DNA from 4 places in the Klebsiella sp. A52 genome. Region 1 is predicted to be linked to each of the others. Evidence: predicted binding sites of a transcription regulator. Region 1 holds the regulator's gene; each other region holds the start of a gene.
What was found. Region 1 encodes CRP, which controls carbon source genes, mostly activating them, when cyclic AMP is high. Its sites were predicted from a motif close to ATGTGANNNNNNTCACAT; they were not measured.
Positions count from the first base shown of each region.

Region 2: the regulator CRP is predicted to act here: its motif matches at 3,443-3,460, upstream of udp (uridine phosphorylase).
Region 3: the regulator CRP is predicted to act here: its motif matches at 1,997-2,014, upstream of KGA69_RS14160 (CidA/LrgA family protein).
Region 4: the regulator CRP is predicted to act here: its motif matches at 2,930-2,947, upstream of KGA69_RS18775 (iron-containing alcohol dehydrogenase).

Region 1 covers NZ_CP074437.1:1,776,347-1,781,707, reverse strand. The annotation lists gene KGA69_RS08270 (YheU family protein) at 1-214, shown strand, start outside; gene KGA69_RS08265 (phosphoribulokinase) at 287-1,156, shown strand; gene KGA69_RS08260 (OsmC family protein) at 1,219-1,623, opposite strand; gene crp (cAMP-activated global transcriptional regulator CRP) at 1,928-2,560, shown strand; gene KGA69_RS08250 (YccS/YhfK family putative transporter) at 2,611-4,689, shown strand; gene argD (bifunctional acetylornithine/succinyldiaminopimelate transaminase) at 4,679-5,361, opposite strand, start outside.
Region 2 covers NZ_CP074437.1:1,233,319-1,238,679, forward strand. The annotation lists gene ubiJ (ubiquinone biosynthesis protein UbiJ) at 1-132, opposite strand, end outside; gene ubiE (bifunctional demethylmenaquinone methyltransferase/2-methoxy-6-polyprenyl-1,4-benzoquinol methylase UbiE) at 146-901, opposite strand; gene rmuC (DNA recombination protein RmuC) at 972-2,420, opposite strand; gene udp (uridine phosphorylase) at 2,558-3,319, opposite strand; gene KGA69_RS05720 (dienelactone hydrolase family protein) at 3,586-4,398, shown strand; gene metE (5-methyltetrahydropteroyltriglutamate--homocysteine S-methyltransferase) at 4,458-5,361, opposite strand, start outside.
Region 3 covers NZ_CP074437.1:2,987,699-2,993,059, reverse strand. The annotation lists gene KGA69_RS14170 (3-hydroxybenzoate transporter MhbT) at 1-918, opposite strand, end outside; gene KGA69_RS14165 (LysR substrate-binding domain-containing protein) at 1,046-1,951, shown strand; gene KGA69_RS14160 (CidA/LrgA family protein) at 2,064-2,462, shown strand; gene KGA69_RS14155 (CidB/LrgB family autolysis modulator) at 2,459-3,154, shown strand; gene cdd (cytidine deaminase) at 3,282-4,166, shown strand; gene sanA (outer membrane permeability protein SanA) at 4,336-5,052, shown strand; gene mglC (galactose/methyl galactoside ABC transporter permease MglC) at 5,123-5,361, opposite strand, start outside.
Region 4 covers NZ_CP074437.1:3,974,547-3,979,907, reverse strand. The annotation lists gene KGA69_RS18785 (sodium:solute symporter family protein) at 1-707, opposite strand, end outside; gene KGA69_RS18780 (dihydrodipicolinate synthase family protein) at 781-1,665, opposite strand; gene KGA69_RS18775 (iron-containing alcohol dehydrogenase) at 1,666-2,832, opposite strand; gene dtnK (D-threonate kinase) at 3,008-4,243, shown strand; gene KGA69_RS18765 (D-threonate 4-phosphate dehydrogenase) at 4,236-5,222, shown strand; gene KGA69_RS18760 (DeoR/GlpR family DNA-binding transcription regulator) at 5,224-5,361, shown strand, end outside.

The DNA of each region.
Region 1 (5,361 bases):
TATTCCCTGGCAGGATCTCGATCCCGAAACGCTGGATAATCTGATTGAAAGCTTTGTGTTGCGCGAAGGCACCGATTATGGTGAACATGAACGTTCGCTTGCCGATAAAGTCGCCGATGTAAAACAGCAGCTTAAAACCGGGGAGGCCGTGCTGGTGTGGTCAGAACTGCACGAGACGGTCAACATCATGCCCCGCAAGATGTTTAACGGCTAAGCGCCATGCCCCTCTAACCGCGAGTGCCTGGCGCGATACGGCGACACACCATCACTTAATCAGGGAGTTGTTATGTCTGCCAAACATCCAGTGATCGCAGTCACGGGCTCCAGCGGCGCGGGCACCACCACCACCAGCCTCGCGTTTCGCAAAATTTTCTCGCAACTGAACCTGCATGCCGCGGAGGTCGAAGGGGATAGCTTCCATCGCTATACTCGCCCGGAAATGGACATGGCGATCCGCAAGGCGCGCGATCAGGGCAAACACATCAGCTACTTTGGCCCGGAAGCCAACGACTTCAGCCTGCTTGAACGCACCTTTTTAGAGTACGGCGAATTCGGCAAGGGCCAGTCGCGCAAATATCTCCATACCTACGATGAAGCGGTTCCCTGGAATCAGGTTCCCGGCACCTTTACCCCATGGCAACCGCTGCCTGAACCGACCGACGTGTTGTTTTATGAAGGGCTGCACGGCGGCGTGGTGACGCCGCAGCATGACGTGGCGAAACATGTCGACCTGCTGGTCGGCGTGGTGCCGATCGTCAACCTTGAATGGATCCAGAAGCTCATTCGCGATACCAGCGAACGCGGCCATTCGCGCGAAGCGGTGATGGACTCGGTGGTGCGTTCGATGGAAGACTATATCAATTTCATCACCCCGCAGTTCTCACGCACCCATATCAACTTCCAGCGTGTGCCGACGGTCGATACCTCGAATCCGTTTGCCGCCAAAGGCATTCCATCGCTCGACGAAAGCTTCGTGGTGATTCACTTTCGCAATTTGCAGGGGATTGATTACCCCTGGCTGTTGGCGATGCTACAGGGGTCGTTTATCTCGCATATGAACACCCTGGTGGTGCCAGGCGGTAAGATGGGGCTGGCGATGGAGCTCATTATGGCGCCGCTGGTCGAGCGCTTGATGGAAGGCAAAACCATTAGTTAAGGGCAAAATAAAACCCCGGTCGCCGTGCTGCCGGGGTTAGCGTCCCGCTACATCAATTCGTCTCAGGCTTCGATCACTTCGTAAGAGTGGGTGATGTTAACGGCCTTTTCCAGCATCAGCGCCACCGAACAATACTTCTCCGCGGATAAATCCACCGCACGGGACACCGCCGCATCCTTCAGCTCTTTACCGGTGACGATAAAGTGCAGATTGATATGGGTGAACAGGCGCGGCGCCTCTTCACGGCGTTCAGAGGTCAGCTTCACTTCGCAGTTGGTGACGTTTTGACGCCCTTTTTGCAGGATAGACACCACGTCAATTGCGCTACAGCCGCCCGCCGCCATCAGCACCATTTCCATCGGGCTGGGCGCTTTGTCCCCGGAGTTGCCATCCATTAAAATCTGGTGGCCGGAGGCCGACTCACCGATGAAGGTTAGACCTTCCACCCATTTCACACGCGCTTGCATAAAATTTAACTCCGCTGTTGCAATTTTCCTGACAGATTACGCGCACATAACAAATCTCGCAACGGAAGGCGACCTGGGTCATGCTGAAGCGAGACACCAGGAGACATGCGGTGAAAGCTATGCTAAAACAGTCTGGATGCTACAGTAATACATTGATGTACCGCATGTATGCTGAGGAGTTCACATTACAGGCTGCATAAATTGAGCAGCCAGCTTCCCAGGCATAGGGAAAAATACGATTGCATGCCCGGATGCCGTGTAGTGTCGGCGTCCGGAGATAGCTTATAACAGAGGATAACCGCGCATGGTGCTTGGCAAACCGCAAACAGACCCTACCCTTGAATGGTTCTTGTCTCATTGCCACATTCATAAGTACCCATCAAAGAGCACGCTGATTCACCAGGGTGAGAAAGCGGAAACGCTTTACTACATCGTAAAAGGCTCCGTGGCTGTACTCATCAAGGATGAAGAAGGTAAAGAGATGATCCTCTCTTACCTCAACCAGGGCGATTTCATCGGTGAATTAGGCCTGTTTGAAGAAGGTCAGGAACGTAGTGCCTGGGTACGTGCGAAAACCGCATGTGAAGTGGCCGAGATCTCTTACAAAAAATTCCGTCAGTTAATCCAGGTGAACCCGGACATCCTGATGCGCCTCTCTTCGCAGATGGCGCGTCGTCTGCAGGTCACTTCCGAGAAAGTCGGTAACCTTGCTTTCCTCGACGTGACGGGCCGTATCGCTCAGACCTTACTGAATCTGGCGAAACAGCCTGATGCCATGACCCACCCGGACGGGATGCAGATCAAAATCACCCGCCAGGAAATTGGCCAGATCGTCGGCTGTTCTCGTGAGACGGTTGGCCGTATTCTGAAGATGCTGGAAGATCAAAATCTGATCTCCGCACACGGTAAAACTATCGTCGTCTACGGTACCCGTTAAGTCGCTAAACGGCGTATTGCTCCGCGCAGTACGCCGTTTTTGTTTCTCCCATGTGGCGCAGGCTGATTTACCACCCGGAAGTCAACTACGCACTGCGGCAAACGCTGGTGCTGTGTCTACCTGTGGCCATCGGGCTTCTGCTCGGCCATCTGCAGCAAGGGTTGCTGTTCTCGTTAGTTCCCGCCTGTTGCAATATCGCCGGTCTCGACACCCCGCATAAACGCTTTTTCAAACGCCTGATCGTTGGCGGCTGCCTGTTTGCCGGCAGCAGCCTGATTGTGCAATTGCTTCTGGCGCGGGACATCCCGTTGCCGCTTATCCTCAGCGCGCTGGCGCTGATTCTCGGCGTGACGGCGGAAATCAGTTCGCTGCACGCTCGCCTGTTGCCGGCATCGCTTATCGCCGCCATTTTTACCTTAAGCCTGGCCGGCAATATGCCCATCTGGGAGCCGCTGCTTATCTATGCGCTGGGAACCTTGTGGTACGGACTCTTTAACTGGTTCTGGTTTTGGCTCTGGCGGGAGCAGCCGCTGCGCGAGTCGTTAAGCCTGCTTTACCGCGAACTGGCTAATTATTGCGAGGCCAAATATAGCCTCCTGACGCAGCACACTGACCCGACGACCTCCCTGCCGCCGCTGCTTACCCGCCAGCAGAAGGTGGTCGATTTAATTACCCAATGCTACCAGCAGATGCATATGTTAGCCGCCAACCAGCGTAGCGATCATAAGCGCCTGCTGCGCGCGTTCCAGGTTGGGCTGGATCTGCAGGAACATATTTCAGTGAGCCTGCACCAGCCGGAAGAGGTACAAAAACTGGTGGAGCGCAGCCATGCGGAAGCGGTTATCCGCTGGAACGCGCAGACCGTCGCCGCGCGTCTGCGGGTGCTGGCGGATGATATTCTCTACCACCGCTACCCGCGTCGCTTCCAGATGGATAAGCAAATCGGCGCGCTGGAAAAAATCGCTTATCAGCATCCCGATAACCCGGTAGGCCAGTTCTGCGCCTGGCACTTCAGTCGTATCGCCCGCGTGCTGCGCACCCAGCGCCCGCTGTACGCACGTAACCTGATGGCGGATAAAGAACGGCGCCTACCGCTACTACCGGCGCTGAAGAACTACCTGTCATTGAAATCCCCGGCGCTGCGCAACGCCGCGCGCATCAGCGTAATGTTGAGCATCGCCAGCCTGATGGGCAGCGCCCTACATCTGCCGAAGCCGTACTGGATCCTGATGACCGTGCTGTTCGTGACGCAAAACGGTTACGGCGCCACCCGCGTGCGGATTGTCCACCGGGCGGCAGGCACCCTGGCGGGCCTGGTGATCGCCTGGCTGACCCTACATTTCCACGTACCGGAGAGCTACACGTTAAGCGGTATGTTGTTCATCACGCTGCTGAGCTATCTCATCATCCGTAAACACTACGGCTGGGCGATGGTGGGCTTTACCGTCACCGCGGTATATACCCTGCAGTTGCTAACGCTTAACGGCGAGCAGTTCATCGTCGCCCGCTTTATCGATACCATCATTGGCTGTCTGATCGCCTTTGGCGGGATGGTCTGGCTATGGCCGCAATGGCAGAGCGGCCTGCTACGTAAAAACGCCCACGATGCCCTGGAGGCCGATCAGGAGGCTATTCGGCTGATCCTTAGCGCCGATCCGCAGGCCCCGGCGTTGGCCTACCAGCGTATGCGCGTCAACCAGGCGCACAACGCCCTGTATAACTCGCTTAACCAGGCGATGCAGGAACCGGGCTTTAACTCGCACTATCTGGAAGATATGAAGCTGTGGGTAACCCATAGCCAGTTTATCGTTGAGCATATCAACGCCATGACCACGCTGGCGCGCGAGCATACGATGCTAACGCCTGACCTGGCGCAGCGGTATCTGGAATCGTGTGAAATTGCCCTGCAGCGCTGTCAGCAGCGTCTGGATTCAGACGGGCCGGGCAGCGCGGGCGATGTGAATATTATGGAATCCCAGGACGGGGAAGTGTTGCGTGGGCCGCTCAGCACCCTTGAGCAGCATTTGCAGCGGATCCTCGGCCATCTGAACACCATGCACACCATTTCGTCGGTGGCATGGCGTCAGCGTCCGCATCACGGCATCTGGCTACGCACGACTAAGCGCTAAGTACGTTTTTAACCGCCTGCGCGAAGCGCGCCATCCCTTCGGCGATATCGCTATCATCAATCACCAGCGACGGCACAAAGCGCATTACGTCCGGCCCGGCGTTTAACACCATCACCCCGGCCTCCGCCGCGGCATAGAGGAAATCGCGCGCGCGTCCGTGATGCTGCGGCTTAAGCGCGGCGCCGATTAACAGTCCCATGCCGCGGATGTCGCTGAACAGATCAAACTGCGCATCGATCTGCTGCAGGTGTTCGACAAACAGCGCCCGTTTGGCATTGACGCCCGCCAGCACCTGCGGCGTGTTAATCAGGTTGAAAGCCGCGGTCGCCACCGCACAGGCCAGCGGATTGCCGCCGTAGGTGGAGCCATGGGAACCGGCATGGAAGGCGCTGGCGATTTCATTGGTGGTTAACATCGCGCTAATCGGGAAACCGCCGCCGAGCGCTTTCGCGCTGGTCAGGATGTCCGGCGTCACGCCGTAATGCATATAGGCGAACAATGAACCGGTACGGCCCATACCGCACTGCACTTCATCAAATACCAGCAGCGCCTGATGCTGGTCGCACAGATCGCGCAGCCCCTGCAGGAACGCTGGCGTCGCCGCCATCACCCCGCCCTCGCCCTGAATCGGCTCAACCACCACCGCGCAGGTATGGTCATCGATCACCGCTT
Region 2 (5,361 bases), 540 kb from region 1:
CAGCTCTTTGAGCTCTACGCGCAGCACTTTCCCCAGCAGGCGTTGACGCGCCGGTTTAAGCGCGCGGTCGCGCCAGAGAAAAGTATTAAGAACCGTTTCGATGCCAGCGGTAACCAGTGGTGCGAAAGGCATAGCGTCCCTCCTGTCAGAACTTATAGCCGCGGTGTAGCGCGACAATACCTGCCGTCAGGTTGTAGTAGTCGACGCTTTCAAAACCCGCCTCCTGCATCATGCCTTTCAGGGTCTCCTGATCGGGATGCATGCGGATGGATTCCGCCAGATAGCGATAGCTTTCCGCATCGTTTGCCACCAGTTCGCCGACTTTCGGCAGCACGTGGAAGGAGTAAGCGTCGTAGGCTTTGCTCAGTGGTTCGAGAATCGGTTTGGAGAACTCCAGAACCAGCAAACGTCCGCCCGGTTTCAGCACGCGGTACATTGAACGCAGCGCTTTGTCTTTATCGGTAACGTTACGCAGGCCAAAGGAGATGGTGATGCAGTCAAAGGTGTTATCCGCAAACGGCAGCGCTTCGGCGTTGGCCTGAACGTATTCGACGTTACCGACAATACCGATGTTACGCAGTTTTTCGCGGCCCATTTTGAGCATCGAATCGTTGATATCGGCGAGCATCACGCGACCGGTTTCACCCACCAGACGGGAAAACTTCGCCGTCAGGTCGCCGGTACCGCCCGCTAAGTCCAGCACGGTTTGCCCACGACGCACGCCGCTGCAGTCGATGGTGAAGCGCTTCCACAAGCGATGAATCCCGAACGACATTAAGTCGTTCATCACATCATATTTTGCAGCGACAGAATGGAATACATGCGCCACCATGTCCGCCTTCTGCTCTTTGGCTACCGTTTGAAAGCCAAAATGCGTCGTTTCTTGTGAATCCTCAACCATCTCTATGCCCGCTTACTTATCAAGAAAATGTTCAGCGAGTGTAACAGATTCAGGCCATTTCCCATACGTTTCAGCTTGGCCTGACGTGCTCGTTTGCTCTCGCTACAGACGCGGAATCGGCACTAAACACATCTTCCTGCGGTAAATTTTCATCTTCCTCAAGGCGGTATTCGTCATCCTGCGCCGTGGCTTGTTCGACTAAATCAGGATTAATCTCGCGTTTAACCTCGACGCCCAGGCCACGGAATGACTCGGCCTGTACCAGCAGGTTGCCGCGCCCCGAGGCGAGCTTTTTCATCGCCTGGCGATAGTTATCCTGCGCTTTATCAAGGCTTTGGCCGATGGCCGACATATCGTCGACAAACAGCCGCATCTTGTCGTACAGGCGCCCGGCGCGCTCGGCGATTTTCTGCGCGTTACGGCTTTGATGCTCATAGCGCCACAAATTAGCGATAGTGCGCAGCGCCACTAACAGGGTTGTTGGGCTAACTAACATAATATTGTTCTTCAGCGCCTCGCTGATAAGCTCAGGCTGACGGTCGATAGCCAGCAGGAACGCCGGCTCGACGGGGATAAACATCAATACATAGTCGAGCGAACGTAACCCCGGCAGTTGTTGATAATCTTTGCGGCCCAGCAGGCGAATATGGTTACGTACCGAGGCAATATGCTCCTGTAGCGCCGCTTCGCGGGTGTAGTCGTCGTCAGCGTTGAAATAACGCTCATAGGCGACCAGCGTCATTTTGGCGTCGATAACCACGTCTTTGCCCTGCGGCAGGCGCACGATAACATCCGGCTGCATCCGCGAGCGGTTATCGGTTTCGATGCTGACCTGTGTTTGATACTCATAGCCTTCGCGCAGGCCGGAGGCCTCCAGCACGCGGGTTAGCACCACTTCTCCCCAGTTGCCCTGGGTTTTGTTATCGCCCTTCAGCGCTTTCGTCAGGTTTAACGCCTCTTGCGCCATCTGTGCGTTCAGCTGTTGCAGGTTGCGGATTTCGTGCGCCAGCGTGTGGCGCTCACGCGCCTCCTGGCCGAAGCTGTCCTGAACCTGGCGACGAAAGCCGTCGAGCTGTTCCCGGAGCGGCGTCAGCAGGCCATGCAGGCTCTGCCGGTTTTGTTCATCAACCCGGCGGTTGCTGTGTTCGAATATGCGATTCGCCAGGTTTTCAAACTGCTCGCTCAGGCGCTGCTCGCTGTTGACCATCTGGCGGATTTTATCTTCGGCGTGTAGCTGTGTAGATTCCAGACGAGTGGTCACTTCCCGCAGGTCGGCCTCCAGCGAGGTGTTGATATCACGCAGGCTGCGCAGCTCGTTGTTGAGAAGTTCGCACTCATCGCGCCAGTGCGATTCCTGCACCAGCTGCTGACGTGCGGCGCTAAGTTCGATATCCAGCTCGCGGCGCTCTTCAATGAGATCGGCACGGATTTGATCGGCGCGGGCTTTTGTCGCCAGCCAGCCAACGACTAACCCTGCCGCCAGCGCCACCACGGCGCTTATCACAATAGAGATATCCACAACGCCTCCCCGGCAACCACTTACGACACAAAATAGAATTGTGCTGTACAAACGTCCAGTTGAAAAGGATTTTCCTGCGAGGCGCTACGCAAAAAAGAAAGGCCGGAGGGTCCGGCCTTGCGAGAAAAAGTGAAGAACTACAGCAGGCGGCGCGCCGCTTCCACAACGATTTTCACCGCGTGGCTTTCGGTTTGCTTCATGGTTTCGGCGTTAGGGATCTCTTGCTGGGTACGGTTGACGATAACCCCTGCCACCATCCCGGCGCGCAGGCCCTGGCTGGCGCACATGGTCAGCAGCGTAGCGGATTCCATTTCATAGTTCATGACGCCCATTGCCTGCCACTCTTCCATTGAGCCTTTGAAGCGGCTCACGACACGGCCGGAGAAGGTGTCGTAACGCTCCTGGCCTGGATAGAAGGTATCAGAGGAGGCTGTTACACCGATATGGGTGGTCGCACCAATTGATTTCGCCGCTTCCACCAGCGCGGTGGTACAAGCGAAGTCAGCAACGGCCGGAAACTCCATCGGCGCAAAGTGCAGGCTGGCGCCATCCAGACGGACAGAACCGGTCGTCACCAGCACATCACCAACGTTGATGTGCGGCTGAATCGCCCCGGTGGTGCCGATACGCAGGAAGGTACGAACCCCCAGCTGCGCCAGCTCTTCCACGGCGATAGAGGTCGACGGGCCACCGATACCGGTGGAGCAAACAATCACCGGTTTGCCATCCAGCTCAGCGCGCCAGGAGGTAAATTCACGATGTGATGCCAGCTTAACCGGCTTATCCATCAGCGCGGCGATCTTTTCCACACGCTCCGGATCGCCAGGGACGATAGCCAGCGTAGCCCCTTGTAAATCGTTCTTAGTGAGGCCGAGATGAAAAACATCAGACTTGGACATAAAAAACTCCTCTGTGGGTCGAAGTATCAGCAGAAGCAAAAGGGTACTTTACAGAAGCCACTCGCTTATTTTTGTGATTATGGTCACCATGCATAACAATGATTGCATTTGTTTTTCAACAAATAGTGATTTACATCACATTAACAAGTTATATTCACGGTCACAGAACAAAAGATAGCCGCTTTCAGGCACTGTGCTTTATTACCGCCCGAACTAAAGGGTCTATAGTTAGTGTTGCGCTAATAAATAAGGGTACGGAGAATACCATGACCACCACCAAGCAACCTGGATTCGCACCTGCAGCCTCGCCGCACGCCTCGACCGCCGTCCATACGTCGGATGAGCAGATTGTCGCCGGAGAAACCTCGATCCCATCGCAGGGCGAGAATATGCCAGCCTATCACGCCCGCCCGAAAAACGCCGACGGCCCGCTGCCGATCGTTATCGTGGTGCAGGAGATTTTCGGCGTACATGAACATATTCGCGATCTGTGCCGCCGCCTGGCGCAGGAAGGCTATCTGGCGATTGCGCCAGAACTCTACTTCCGCCAGGGCGATCCGAATGAGTACAACGATATCCCTACCCTGTTCAAAGAACTGGTCACTAAGGTGCCGGACGCACAGGTGCTGGCGGATCTCGACCACGTCGCCAGCTGGGCGGCGCGCCACGGCGGCGATGCCCATCGTCTGCTGATCACCGGTTTTTGCTGGGGTGGGCGCATTACCTGGCTGTATGCCGCGCATAACCCGCAGTTGAAGGCAGGCGTCGCCTGGTATGGCAAACTGGTGGGAGAAAAATCGCTGAATTCGCCAAAACACCCGGTGGATATCGCGGTCGATCTCAACGCGCCGGTACTTGGCCTGTACGGCGCTAAAGACGCCAGTATTCCGCAGGATACCGTCGAGACCATGCGCCAGGCGCTGCGGGCGGCAAATGCGAACGCCGAGATCGTGGTCTATCCCGAGGCCGATCACGCCTTTAATGCCGACTATCGCGCCAGCTATCACGAAGAGTCAGCCAAAGATGGCTGGCAGCGGATGCTGGCCTGGTTTGCTCAATATGGCGGTAAAAAAGGGTAACTCGCCTGATACATGAAAAGAGGAGGCCGTGGCCTCCTCTGTTGTTTTCCGCGTATCTATCAGGCTGATTCGCGCAGATTTTGCGCCGCTTGCACCATGTTCGCCAGCGCGGCGCGGGTTTCCGGCCAGCCGCGGGTTTTCAGGCCGCAGTCCGGATTAACCCACAAGCGCTCCGCCGGGATACGCTGCGCGGCTTTCTCCAGCAACCCTTCAATCCACTCCACGCTCGGCACGTTTGGCGAGTGGATATCATAAACGCCCGGGCCGATTTCGTTTGGATATTCAAACTCTTCAAACGATTCCAGCAGTTCCATGTCGGAACGCGAGGTTTCAATGGTGATCACATCGGCATCCAGCGCGGCGATAGAGTCCATGATGTCATTGAACTCGCAATAACACATGTGGGTATGAATCTGGGTGTCATCCTTAGCAACCGCGGCATTGATGCGGAAAGCTTCGACGCCCCACTGTAAATAAGCATCCCAATCGCTGCGTTTCAGCGGCAGACCTTCGCGCAGTGCCGGTTCATCAATCTGGATAATACCGATACCGGCCGCCTCCAGATCCGCCACTTCATCGCGCAGCGCCAGCGCAATCTGCTTCGCGATTGTTTCGCGGCTGACATCCTCGCGCGGGAAGGACCAGCACAGAATGGTTACCGGACCGGTCAACATGCCTTTGACCGGCTTGTCGGTAAGAGACTGCGCGTACTTCGCCCATTCGACGGTGATCGCTTGCGGACGGCTGACATCGCCGATAACCACCGGCGGCTTCACGCAGCGAGAGCCATAGCTTTGCACCCAACCGTTTTGCGTGAAGATGAAACCGTCCAGATGCTCACCGAAATACTCCACCATGTCGTTTCGCTCGGCTTCTCCGTGCACCAGCACGTCTAAACCCAGACGTTCTTGTTCGACGATCGCCTGCTTAATATGTTCGGCAATACCCGTCCGATAATGGCTG
Region 3 (5,361 bases), 1.2 Mb from region 1:
TGCGCCGAGCGTGCCGCCCACCTGAAACGCGGCGGTCACCCACGAAGCGTGCTGCAAATCGATACCACGATGGTTAAGCAGCGTCGGCATCCAGCTGGAGAGCAAATAGATAATCAGCAGGCTCATAAAGAACACCACCCAGAGCATCAAGGTGATCGTCAACTGGCGGCCGACAAACAGCTGGCTAATGCTGCCTTTCGGCCCGGCCGCCGATTCATCCAGCCAGAAATGGGTTTCGGAATAGCGCTCGCCGGTGATGGCGCTGACGGTTTTGGCGATGGTCTCCTGCGGCAGTCCGCGGCGAACCTGCCAGCGCGGCGATTCCGGCAGCGCCCACAGCAGCGCGACGGCCAGCAGCAGCGGCAGGATGCCGCCTAAGGCCAGAATGCCGTGCCAGCCGATATGCGCCACCAGTTGGGCGCTCACCACGCCGCCCAGCGCCGACCCCAGCGTGAAGCCGCAGAACATCAAGGTTACTAACGCCCCGCGGCGGCGAGCCGGCAGATATTCCGAAGTCATGGTAATGGTGTTGGGCATCGCCCCGCCCAATCCCAGACCGGTGAGAAAACGCAGGATCACTAGCATTTCAAGATTCGTCGAGAACGCGGAGAGCAGGCTAAATAAGCCAAACAACGCAACACAGAACTCAATCACCCGTTTTCGGCCAAAGCGGTCAGAAAGCGGGCCGCAGAGCAGCGCCCCGGCGGTCAATCCCAATAGTCCGGCGCCAAACAGCGGCGCGAGTTCGCTGGCGCTCAGTTGCCAGTGAACGCGGATATCGGGGGCGATAAAACCAATGGCGGCGGTGTCGAAACCATCAAGCATCACCACCAGAAAACAGCAAATAATCACACGCCACTGCAGGGCGCCAACCGGCGCTGCGTTGAGTAACGTCTGTAGTTCACGTCGTTGAGCCATAATGATGCCTCAGTGCAGGTCAGGGTAGATGTTGTATTTATTTCTTTTATGTTGCGATTTTGTAACTATGGCGATGAAATGTACAATGGCTTTTCGGGCATAGACATAACCTGGAGGTTATCTGCTGATGGCGAACTGGACGCAAAAGTTGAAGCTGCAGCATTTGAAAATGCTGGTGGCGCTGGGTGAGCAAGGCAATCTCACGCAGGTCGCGAAAATGATGAATATTACCCAGCCCGCACTCTCTAAGTGGCTGACGCAATTTGAAGAAGAAGTCGGCATGCCGCTCTTTGAGCGCCACAGTAAGGGCCTGCGCCCTTCGGAAGGCGGCAAACTGCTGCTTCAGCACGCCCAGCGGCTAATCAACGACATGTCGCGCTCGCAGTACGAGATCGAGCGCTTTAAACAAGGCGGGCTGGTCGGCAGCCTGATGATCGGCTGCTCGCCGGTGGCGACAGACTGCGTGGCGCAGGCGATCCTCGCCCTGCTTAAAGAGATGCCGACCCTGCATCTGAATATCGAAGAAAAAGTGATGACTCCACTGCTACACGACCTGCTCTCCGGCGTGGTCGATGTGGTCGTCGGACGTGTTGGGGGGCGCGCGCTGGAACTGCCGCTCAACTACCGTGTGCTCTATACCGAACCGGTATGCTTCGTCGCCCGTCCCGATCATCCGCTGGCCAGCAGGTCCCATCTGAGCTGGGCGGATCTTGCCGCCTGGCGCTGGATCGTCTGGCCTACCGGCACGCCCATTCGTCAGAGTATTGATAACGCGCTGGTCGATAACGGCGTCATGCTGCCGGAGAATACTATCGAGTCGGCCTCGATGAATGTCACCAGCAATTTGCTGCAAAGCAGCGATATGATCTCTATTCTTTCTTTGCGGCTGGCGCAGCATTACGCCGAACATGGGCAACTGGCGATTCTGAATTTGCCGCGTATTGAACAAAAAGGTAGCGTTGGGATGTTCTGGCGCAAAAGCGAAGTACCGTCGCTGGCGCTCACTCGTTTTCTGCACTACCTCGCAGAATAAGGCCGCTGTTCCCATTTTCTATGCTGACGATGCGTAGAATTCATGATGTGATCGGTAGCACATTTCAGGGTTTAATTGTATGATGAATGGCAGTTCATCAAGGGTTATTACCATGAGTAAGTCGCTGAATATTATCTGGCAGTACGCGCGAGCTTTCGTCCTGATTTACGCCTGCTTGTATGCGGGCATTTTTATCGCCGGGCTACTGCCCATCACAATTCCCGGCAGCATTATCGGCATGCTGATTTTGTTCGTGCTGCTGGCGCTGCAAATTATGCCGCCGCAGTGGGTCAACCCCGGCTGCAACATCCTGATTCGCTACATGGCGCTGCTGTTCGTGCCTATCGGCGTCGGCGTAATGCAGTACTGGGATTTGCTGCGCGCGCAGCTGGGGCCGGTGGCGGTCTCCTGCGCCGTCAGTACCTTATTAGTCTTTTTGGTAGTGAGCTGGAGCTCGCATCTGGTCCACGGTGAACGCAAAATCATCGGGCAAAAAGGAAGTAAAAAATGATCCATGAAATGTGGTGGTCGCTCCCGTTAACGCTGATTGTCTTTTTCCTTGCCCGCAAGCTGGCGGCGCGGTTTAAATTTCCGCTGCTCAACCCACTGCTGGTCGCCATGGTGGTCATTATTCCTTTCCTGCTGGTCACCGGCATTTCTTATGAACGCTATTTTGCCGGCAGCAAAATCCTTAACGATCTGCTGCAGCCGGCGGTGGTCGCGCTGGCCTTTCCGCTGTATGAACAACTGCACCAGATCCGCGCGCGTTGGAAATCCATCATCACCATCTGCTTTATCGGTAGCTGCGTGGCGATGATCACCGGTACCACCGTCGCGCTGCTGATGGGCGCCACCCCGCAAATCGCCGCTTCCATCATGCCAAAATCCGTCACTACGCCGATTGCCATGGCGGTCAGCGGCAGTATTGGCGGTATTCCAGCGATTAGCGCCGTGTGCGTCATTTTCGTTGGCATCCTCGGCGCGGTGTTCGGCCATACGCTGCTTAACGCCATGCGTATTCATACTAAAGCATCCCGCGGCCTGTCGATGGGTACTGCCTCGCACGCCCTCGGCACCGCCCGTTGCGCCGAACTGGACTACCAGGAAGGGGCATTTAGCTCGCTGGCGCTGGTACTGTGCGGAATTATTACCTCGCTGGTCGCGCCTTTTCTGTTCCCGGTGATCGTCGCTGTTGTTGGATAAATGTGATATGCATCACACTTATAAATGCAACAAATTAGCGTTGCACAAACAATGAGACTTATGTCACATATAGGGCCCGTACGGGCCCGTACACTAGCTTCCCATTACATTGTTATGAGGCAACGCTATGCACTCTCGTTTTCAAGCTGCTTTGACTAATCTGGCGGCAGACCTGCAGGCGGCCATCGCCCCGATGCTCGCAGACCCGCACTTCCCGGCGCTGCTCGAAGCCGATCAGGTGGCGACGCTACAACAAGCAACAGGTTTGGATGAAGACGCGCTGGCCTTTGCGCTACTGCCGCTTGCCGCCGCCTGCGCCCGTGCCGATCTTTCTCACTTTAACGTTGGCGCTATCGCCCGCGGCGTGAGCGGTCGCTGGTATTTCGGCGGCAACATGGAATTCCTCGGCGCCACCATGCAGCAGACCGTCCACGCGGAACAGAGCGCCATCAGCCACGCCTGGCTGCGCGGCGAAAAATCCCTGCGCGCCATTACCGTCAACTACACGCCTTGCGGCCACTGTCGCCAGTTTATGAACGAACTGAACAGCGGTCTGGCGCTGCGCATTCATCTGCCGGGTCGCGAAGCGCACTCCTTGCAGCACTATCTGCCAGACGCCTTTGGTCCGAAAGATCTGGAGATTAAAACGCTGCTGATGGATGAGCAGGATCACGGCTTCCCCCTCAGCGGCGATGCGCTCACGCAGGCGGCTATTCAGGCGGCGAACCGCTGCCATGCGCCGTACAGCAACTCCCCTTCCGGCGTGGCGCTTGAGCTGAAAGACGGCACCATTTTCTGCGGCAGCTACGCGGAAAACGCGGCGTTCAATCCGACGCTACCGCCGCTGCAGGGCGCGCTGAACCTGCTGAGCCTTAACGGTTACGACTATCCGGATATCCAGCGCGCGCTGTTAGCCGAGAAAGCCGACGCCGCGCTTATCCAGTGGGATGCGACCGTTGCAACCCTGAAAGCGTTGGGCTGTCAGAATATCGACCGCGTGCTGTTAGGTTAACTAGCCAGATAGCCTGAGCAGATTGCCGGATGCGCCTTTGGCTTATCCGGCCTGGATTCGGTAATCTGCCATATTGCTGAAAATCCCCGCAATTAAACGATGGTTTCTTGCGCTTACCCGGCGGGTAAAGTAGCCTGAAGCTTCCCTCGTTCACCATTGAGTCAAGTTCATGTTAAAGCGTGTGTTATACAGCCTGTTAGTCCTGCTCGGCCTGCTGCTGTTGACCGTGCTGGGTCTTGACCGCTGGATGAGCTGGAAAACCGCGCCCTATATTTACGATGAGCTGCAGGATCTCCCCTACCGCCAGGTTGGCGTGGTGTTGGGTACTGCCAAATATTATCGCACCGGCGTGATCAATCAGTATTATCGTTACCGGATCCAGGGCGCGCTCAACGCTTACAATAGCGGTAAGGTCAATTATCTGCTGTTAAGCGGTGACAACGCCCTGCAAAGCTATAACGAACCGATGACCATGCGCCGGGATCTGATCAAAGCCGGCGTCGATCCGGCGGATATCGTGCTGGACTACGCTGGTTTCCGCACCCTCGATTCGATCGTGCGCACCCGCAAAGTGTTCGATACCAACGATTTTATTATTATCACCCAGCGCTTCCACTGCGAGCGCGCGCTGTTTATCGCCCTGCATATGGGGATTCAGGCGCAGTGCTATGCGGTGCCTTCGCCGAAGGATATGTGGACCGTGCGTCTTCGCGAGTTTGGCGCCCGGTTTGGCGCGCTGGCGGATCTCTATATCTTCAAACGCGAACCGCGTTTCCTCGGGCCGCTGATCCCCATCCCGGCGCAGCAGCATGAAGTTCCGGAGGATGCGCAATCCTACCCGGCGGTCACGCCTGAGCAGTTGCTGGAGCTACAGAAAGAAAAATAACCTGCGTCGTTTCGTCGATTTGAGATATAAAAAAACCCGCGCCAGGCGCGGGTTTTGTATGGGTTCAATCTTATTTCTTACGCGCGTATTTCAGTGAATCCAGCGCCACGGCGAAGATGATAATCGCCCCTTTAATAATGTACTGCCAGTATGGATTGACGCCGATGTAGGTCAGACCGTAGTTGATGACGGTAAAGATAATAACCCCGGTCACCACGCCGAAAACCGTACCCACGCCGCCGCTGAAGGAAACGCCCCCCACCACGCAGGCGGCAATCGCATCCAGTTCGTACATAAAGCCGAGGTTGT
Region 4 (5,361 bases), 2.2 Mb from region 1:
CCGATAAGCCAGGCGCAGATGGTGCCGGCGCCAAAATTACCATCCCAGGTCCAGTAGTAATCCGGCATCTTCTCAATCATCGGCGTGAAACCGCCGGTTTTTGCCAGCGCGAAGCCCATAATAATGAGTAGACCGGCATATTTTAATGCGCTGTGCAGCATGGTGACCCAGGCTACGCCTTTCATACCGCCGAAGGCAAAATAGAAAGTACTAACAATGGCGGTAATAAACGCCGCGAGGGGTAAATTGATCTTTAATACCGTGGAAATTGCCGCCGCGCCGCTGACGTAGTTACCGACGTTCACCAGCAACAGGGCGTAAATCATAATGATGGAAATAATATTCTTGGTACTGGTGCCGTATCGCTCGGCAATCGCCCCGGAAATAGTAATTTTGCCGGTATTATAAATCCGCTTAACCAGTATCAGGCCAAACAACGGAAAGCCAATGGCGGCGCCCAGCACCGACCACGAGGCGGCAATCCCGCTCTCAAATGCGGCCTGTGCGGTTCCGATAGTCGACTTGGCGCCGATATATTCCGACATCAGCAGGATACCAACGATAAAGGCCGGCATCGCGCGCGAGCCCTCCATAAAATCCCCGGAGTTTTTACTTCTGATGCGGAACGTCAGCCAGGTGGTAAATAAGATATAGGCGATGACAATGCCGACAATAATAAAGGTATCTTCAGTGGTAAAATGATTCATCTTAGCCTCTCTTTGGGCGTACGAATCCTGGGCACACAGGTACCCGGTCTATTTTGTTGAAGAAGCGCAGCGCTTAATTAAGATACTGCGCGATGATCCCACGTATTTGCTGCAGTTGAGATGCGCTAAACTGCACCGCGTAGCGGCTATCGCCGACTTCATGGCCCATCAGCTGCAAGGCTTTTTTCACCGCGGCAGGGGAAAAGGCGACTTTATAGAGATCGGTACGCAGGCCGGTGACGTTTTCCTGCGCCAGCCTTGAGGCCGCAATATCGCCTGCCTGGAAGCTTGACCAAATCGCGTTAATCTCCCGTGGCGCCACGTTAGCCAGCCCGGAAATGCACGCTGAACAACCATCCACGAAACCCTGATGAATCAGCGAATCCGGCCCGTTCAGGACATTAAAACCGTCGATGTCGCACACCGCATCAAGAAAGCCCTTCAGGCTGTCATAGCTACCCGCGCTATCTTTTATGCCAATAATGTTGCCATGCGCAGCCAGCCGACGAGCGGTTTGCGGTTCAATGGTGTTCCCGGTACGCGCCGGGATGTTATAGAGAAATACCGGTACGCTGAGCGCATCGGCGATCGCCGTGTAGTGGCTTACCAGCTCATCTTGTTTAAGCGGCACGAACCACGGGGTGATGACGGACACCGCGTCGACGCCTGATCTTGCTATCTGCTGGCCAAGACGAATGGTTTCCCGCGTCGACACTTCGCCAATATGGGCCACCACCGGCGCGCGTCCGGCAACCGCCTCGACGCAGGTTTCGGCAACCGCAATTTTTTCCGCCTCATTAAGGACGAAAAACTCGCCGTTGGTTCCGCCGCAAAAAATGCCGTTACCGGCGGCCAGCTGTCGCTCTACCTGCTGGCGTAGCGCCGTCAGGTTCAGTTCACCACTAGCGGTAAAGGGGGTAACAATGGCGGTTAACACGCCGCGAATGGAATGATGCATTTATCTCTCTTCTCCCTGATGACATGACTGTGGAAACAGCGTCTGGTAAATCGCCTGGACTTGAGCCTGGCTTACGCTGCATGGGGCATTGTTCATTAATCGTTTTACTTCCAGCGCCGCGGCGCTTAGCGTTTCAATACTCTCTGGTGGTACGCCCAGCGCGGCGAGGTTGTCCGGCAGCGCCAGCCGTTTCACCAGCTGTGCCAGCCAGCGGACCAGCGCATGAGATTTCTCTTCGTTATTCAAGGTCAGATCGGCGTCCGGGATCAGATCCCAGACCTGAGCGAATTTATCCACCGCGTACGGGCGCACGACCTGCATACAGGGGGCCAGCAGAATGGCGTTCGCGACGCCGTGCGGCAGATGCCAGGTGCCGCCAAGCGGGTAGGAGAGCGCGTGCACCAGATGCGTGCCGGCATGATTGATAGCCACGCCGCCATAGTACGAGGCCCACAACATCTCCAGTTTCGCCGTGAGATCCTGCGGGTCGGTCACGGAACGCTCAATATTCCGTACCAGCTTATACAGGCCGATTAAGGCGGCGTTATCGCTTACCGGGTTCGCGACGGTTGAAGTAAAGCACTCCAGAAGATGACACAGCGCATCGATGCCGGTGGAGGCGGCAATGGCCGCAGGCATGCTGGTGGTCAGTTCCGGCAACAGGGCCACGAAATCCGGCAGCAGCACCGGGGAGATAATCCCCACTTTGGTATTACGTTCGGGAATAGCCAGGATAGCGTTTGGCGTCGCTTCCGAGCCGGTGCCGGCGGTGGCGGGTATCAGCAGCGATGCCAGACGCAGGCGCGGTTTCTCGCCGTCGATCAGCGCGTTCAGCGAAGGGGATGCGGGATGAAGTAGTACCGAGAGCAGCTTAGCCACGTCGAGAACGCTGCCGCCGCCGATACCGACGACCATCTCCGGCTGCGCTCCCGCGAGTTGGGCAACAATCTGCGCCACATCATGTTGGCTGGGCTCTGCCGGGACGGAATCCACGATCCTCACATCAACGGTATTCTCGCCCAGCAGATGTTGGATCCGTTTGGTCGCTTCGAGCTTACCGACGTTCGCATCGGTGACCAGCAAAATGTTTTTTTTACCTGCCAGCACTGGCTTCAGCGCTGAGATGGCGCCCGCGCCGCTGATAATCGTGCTGTTAATCGTCGCCACGTCTTACTCCTTTTTTGTAATGATTAAATTCAATCAATCCACTTGGTGTTCACTCATTTCGATGAGCAAAAGTTATAATTTATACGGAGGTTTAATAACTTGAGCTTGCTCACATTTAATCAAATATGATTGAATATAATCATTAGCGATTCAGATAAGCGATGAAGGAAAGAGAATGAGCTGCGGCGATAATCCTGTTCTGGTGCTGGCAGATGACTTTACCGGGGCCAATGATGCCGGTGTCAGTCTGGCGGAAGCGGGTTTAGCGGTTGAGGTGGCGTTTAACGCCGGTCATCAGCCGACCACCCGGGCGTTGGTTCTCAATAGCGATAGTCGGGCGCTTTCCGCGGCGCAGGCAGCAGAGAAAGTAAACGCGATACTCGGTGATGCGGAAAATTTCGCCGCCGTCTGGCAGGTGAAGAAAATCGACTCCACCCTGCGCGGCAACCCCGGCGCGGAACTGGAGGCAATGATGCGTGCGCGGAGCTGTTCTGTCGCGGTTGTCGCGCCGGCCTTTCCGGCGGCAGGGCGCATAACCCGCGGCGGACGATGTTATGTCCACGGCGTGGCGCTCGATAAAACCGAATTCGCCAGCGATCCCAAAACGCCGGTCAGTAGCGCCGATATTGGGCAATTGCTCGCCATGCAGAGCCGCCTGCCGTGCCGTTCGCTGGATGCGCAGCAACTGGCAGCCGCCCTCGCGGAAGAGAGCGACCAACCGCGTGTGTTGATTATTGATGCTGAAGAAGACGCGCAGCTGGATAAGGTAATCGCCGCGGTAGCCAGCCGCGCGCGGCAAACGCTGCTGGTGGGATCTGCGGGGATCTGCGAGGCGCTGGCGCGCTACCTGCGCCGGGCCACGACCGGGCCGTTGCTGGCGGTGGTCGGCTCCATGAGTGAAATAGCGCAGGCTCAGGTCGCCGCTTTGGCCGGCCATCCGCGAGTCGCGCGGATCGGGATTGATGCCGCCCGCGCCTTTAACGGCGACGCCCTGGCCGATGCCCGGCGAATCGCCGCGGCGCTGGCGGCAAATCATCATTGCGTGGTCACCACCTGCGCGGACAGCGCTGTCCGGCACGGCATTGAGGCGCTGTGCCGTGAACGCGGCTTGAGCCGCGCTGCGCTGGGAGAACGGATCTGCGCTTATCTCGCGCAGGTCACTCAACTCGCCGTTGAGTTCCATGCGCCCGGGGCGCTCTATCTGTCCGGTGGCGATGTCGCGATCGCCGTCGCTCAGGCGCTCGGCGCGCAGGGGTTTCATATAACCGGCCGGGTGGCGCAATGCGTGCCGTACGGCCATTTTCTCGGAAGTCGCTGGCCGCGTCCGGTGATGACCAAAGCAGGGGGATTCGGTACGGAGACCACGCTGCGGGATGTCGTGAATTTTATTGAGGAGAAACTGAGTGTCTAACATGATTGCGGTAACGATGGGCGACCCGGCGGGCATTGGTCCGGAAATTATTATTAAATCGCTGAGCGAAGGCGAACTGAGCGGCGCGCCGGTGGTGGTGGTGGGCTGCGCGCAGACGCTGCGGCGAATCCTGGCGCTGAACATTACCCCGCGCGCGGAGTTGCGGATTATTGAGCACCCGAGAGAAGCGCAGTTTTCACCCGCGACGATTAACGTGATTGATGAACCGTTAAGCGACCCTCAGGCCCTGCGGCCCGGTGAAGTTCAGGCCCAGGCCGGGGATTTGGCGTATCGCTGCATCAAGCGCGCCACCGCGCTGGCGCTGGCGGGCGAAGTTAAAGCTATCGCCACCGCGCCGTTAAATAAGGAAGCGCTACATTTGGCCGGGCACCATTTCCCGGGACACACCGAACTGCTGGCCCACCTGACCCAGACTAAAGATTATGCCATGGTGCTGTACACCGATAAGCTTAAGGTGATCCACGTCACCACCCATATCGCGCTGCGACGCTTCCTCGATACCCTAAGCCAGTCGCGGGTAGAGACGGTTATCCGCGTCGCCGATGATTTTTTACGCCGCGTGGGTTACCAGCAGCCGCGTATCGCGGTCGCTGGGGTGAATCCCCATGCCGGTGAAAACGGTCTGTTTGGCGATGAGGAAATTCGTATCGTCGCCCCGGCCGTCGCGGCGATGAAGGCACAGGGCGTTCATGTCTTCGGACCGTGCCCGCCGGACACCGTTTTTATGCAGTGCCATGAAGGCATGTACGATATGGTGGTGGCGATGTATCACGATCAGGGGCATATTCCGCTCAAGCTGCTCGGGTTCTATGATGGGGTGAATATCACCGCCGGGCTGCCGTTTATCCGCACCTCCGCGGACCACGGCACCGCTTTTGATATTGCCTGGACAGGTAAAGCGAAGTCTGAGAGCATGGCAACCTCCATTGAGCTCGCCATGCAAATCGCACAGGAATAACATGAAGGGATATAATCGGTTAGAGCAGATTATGGACTTCCTGAAAAGCCATAATCTGGTAACGGTCGACCAACTGGTTGCGGTAACCAACGCCTCGCCGGCGACCATTCGTCGCGATCTGATTAAACTCGATCAGGAA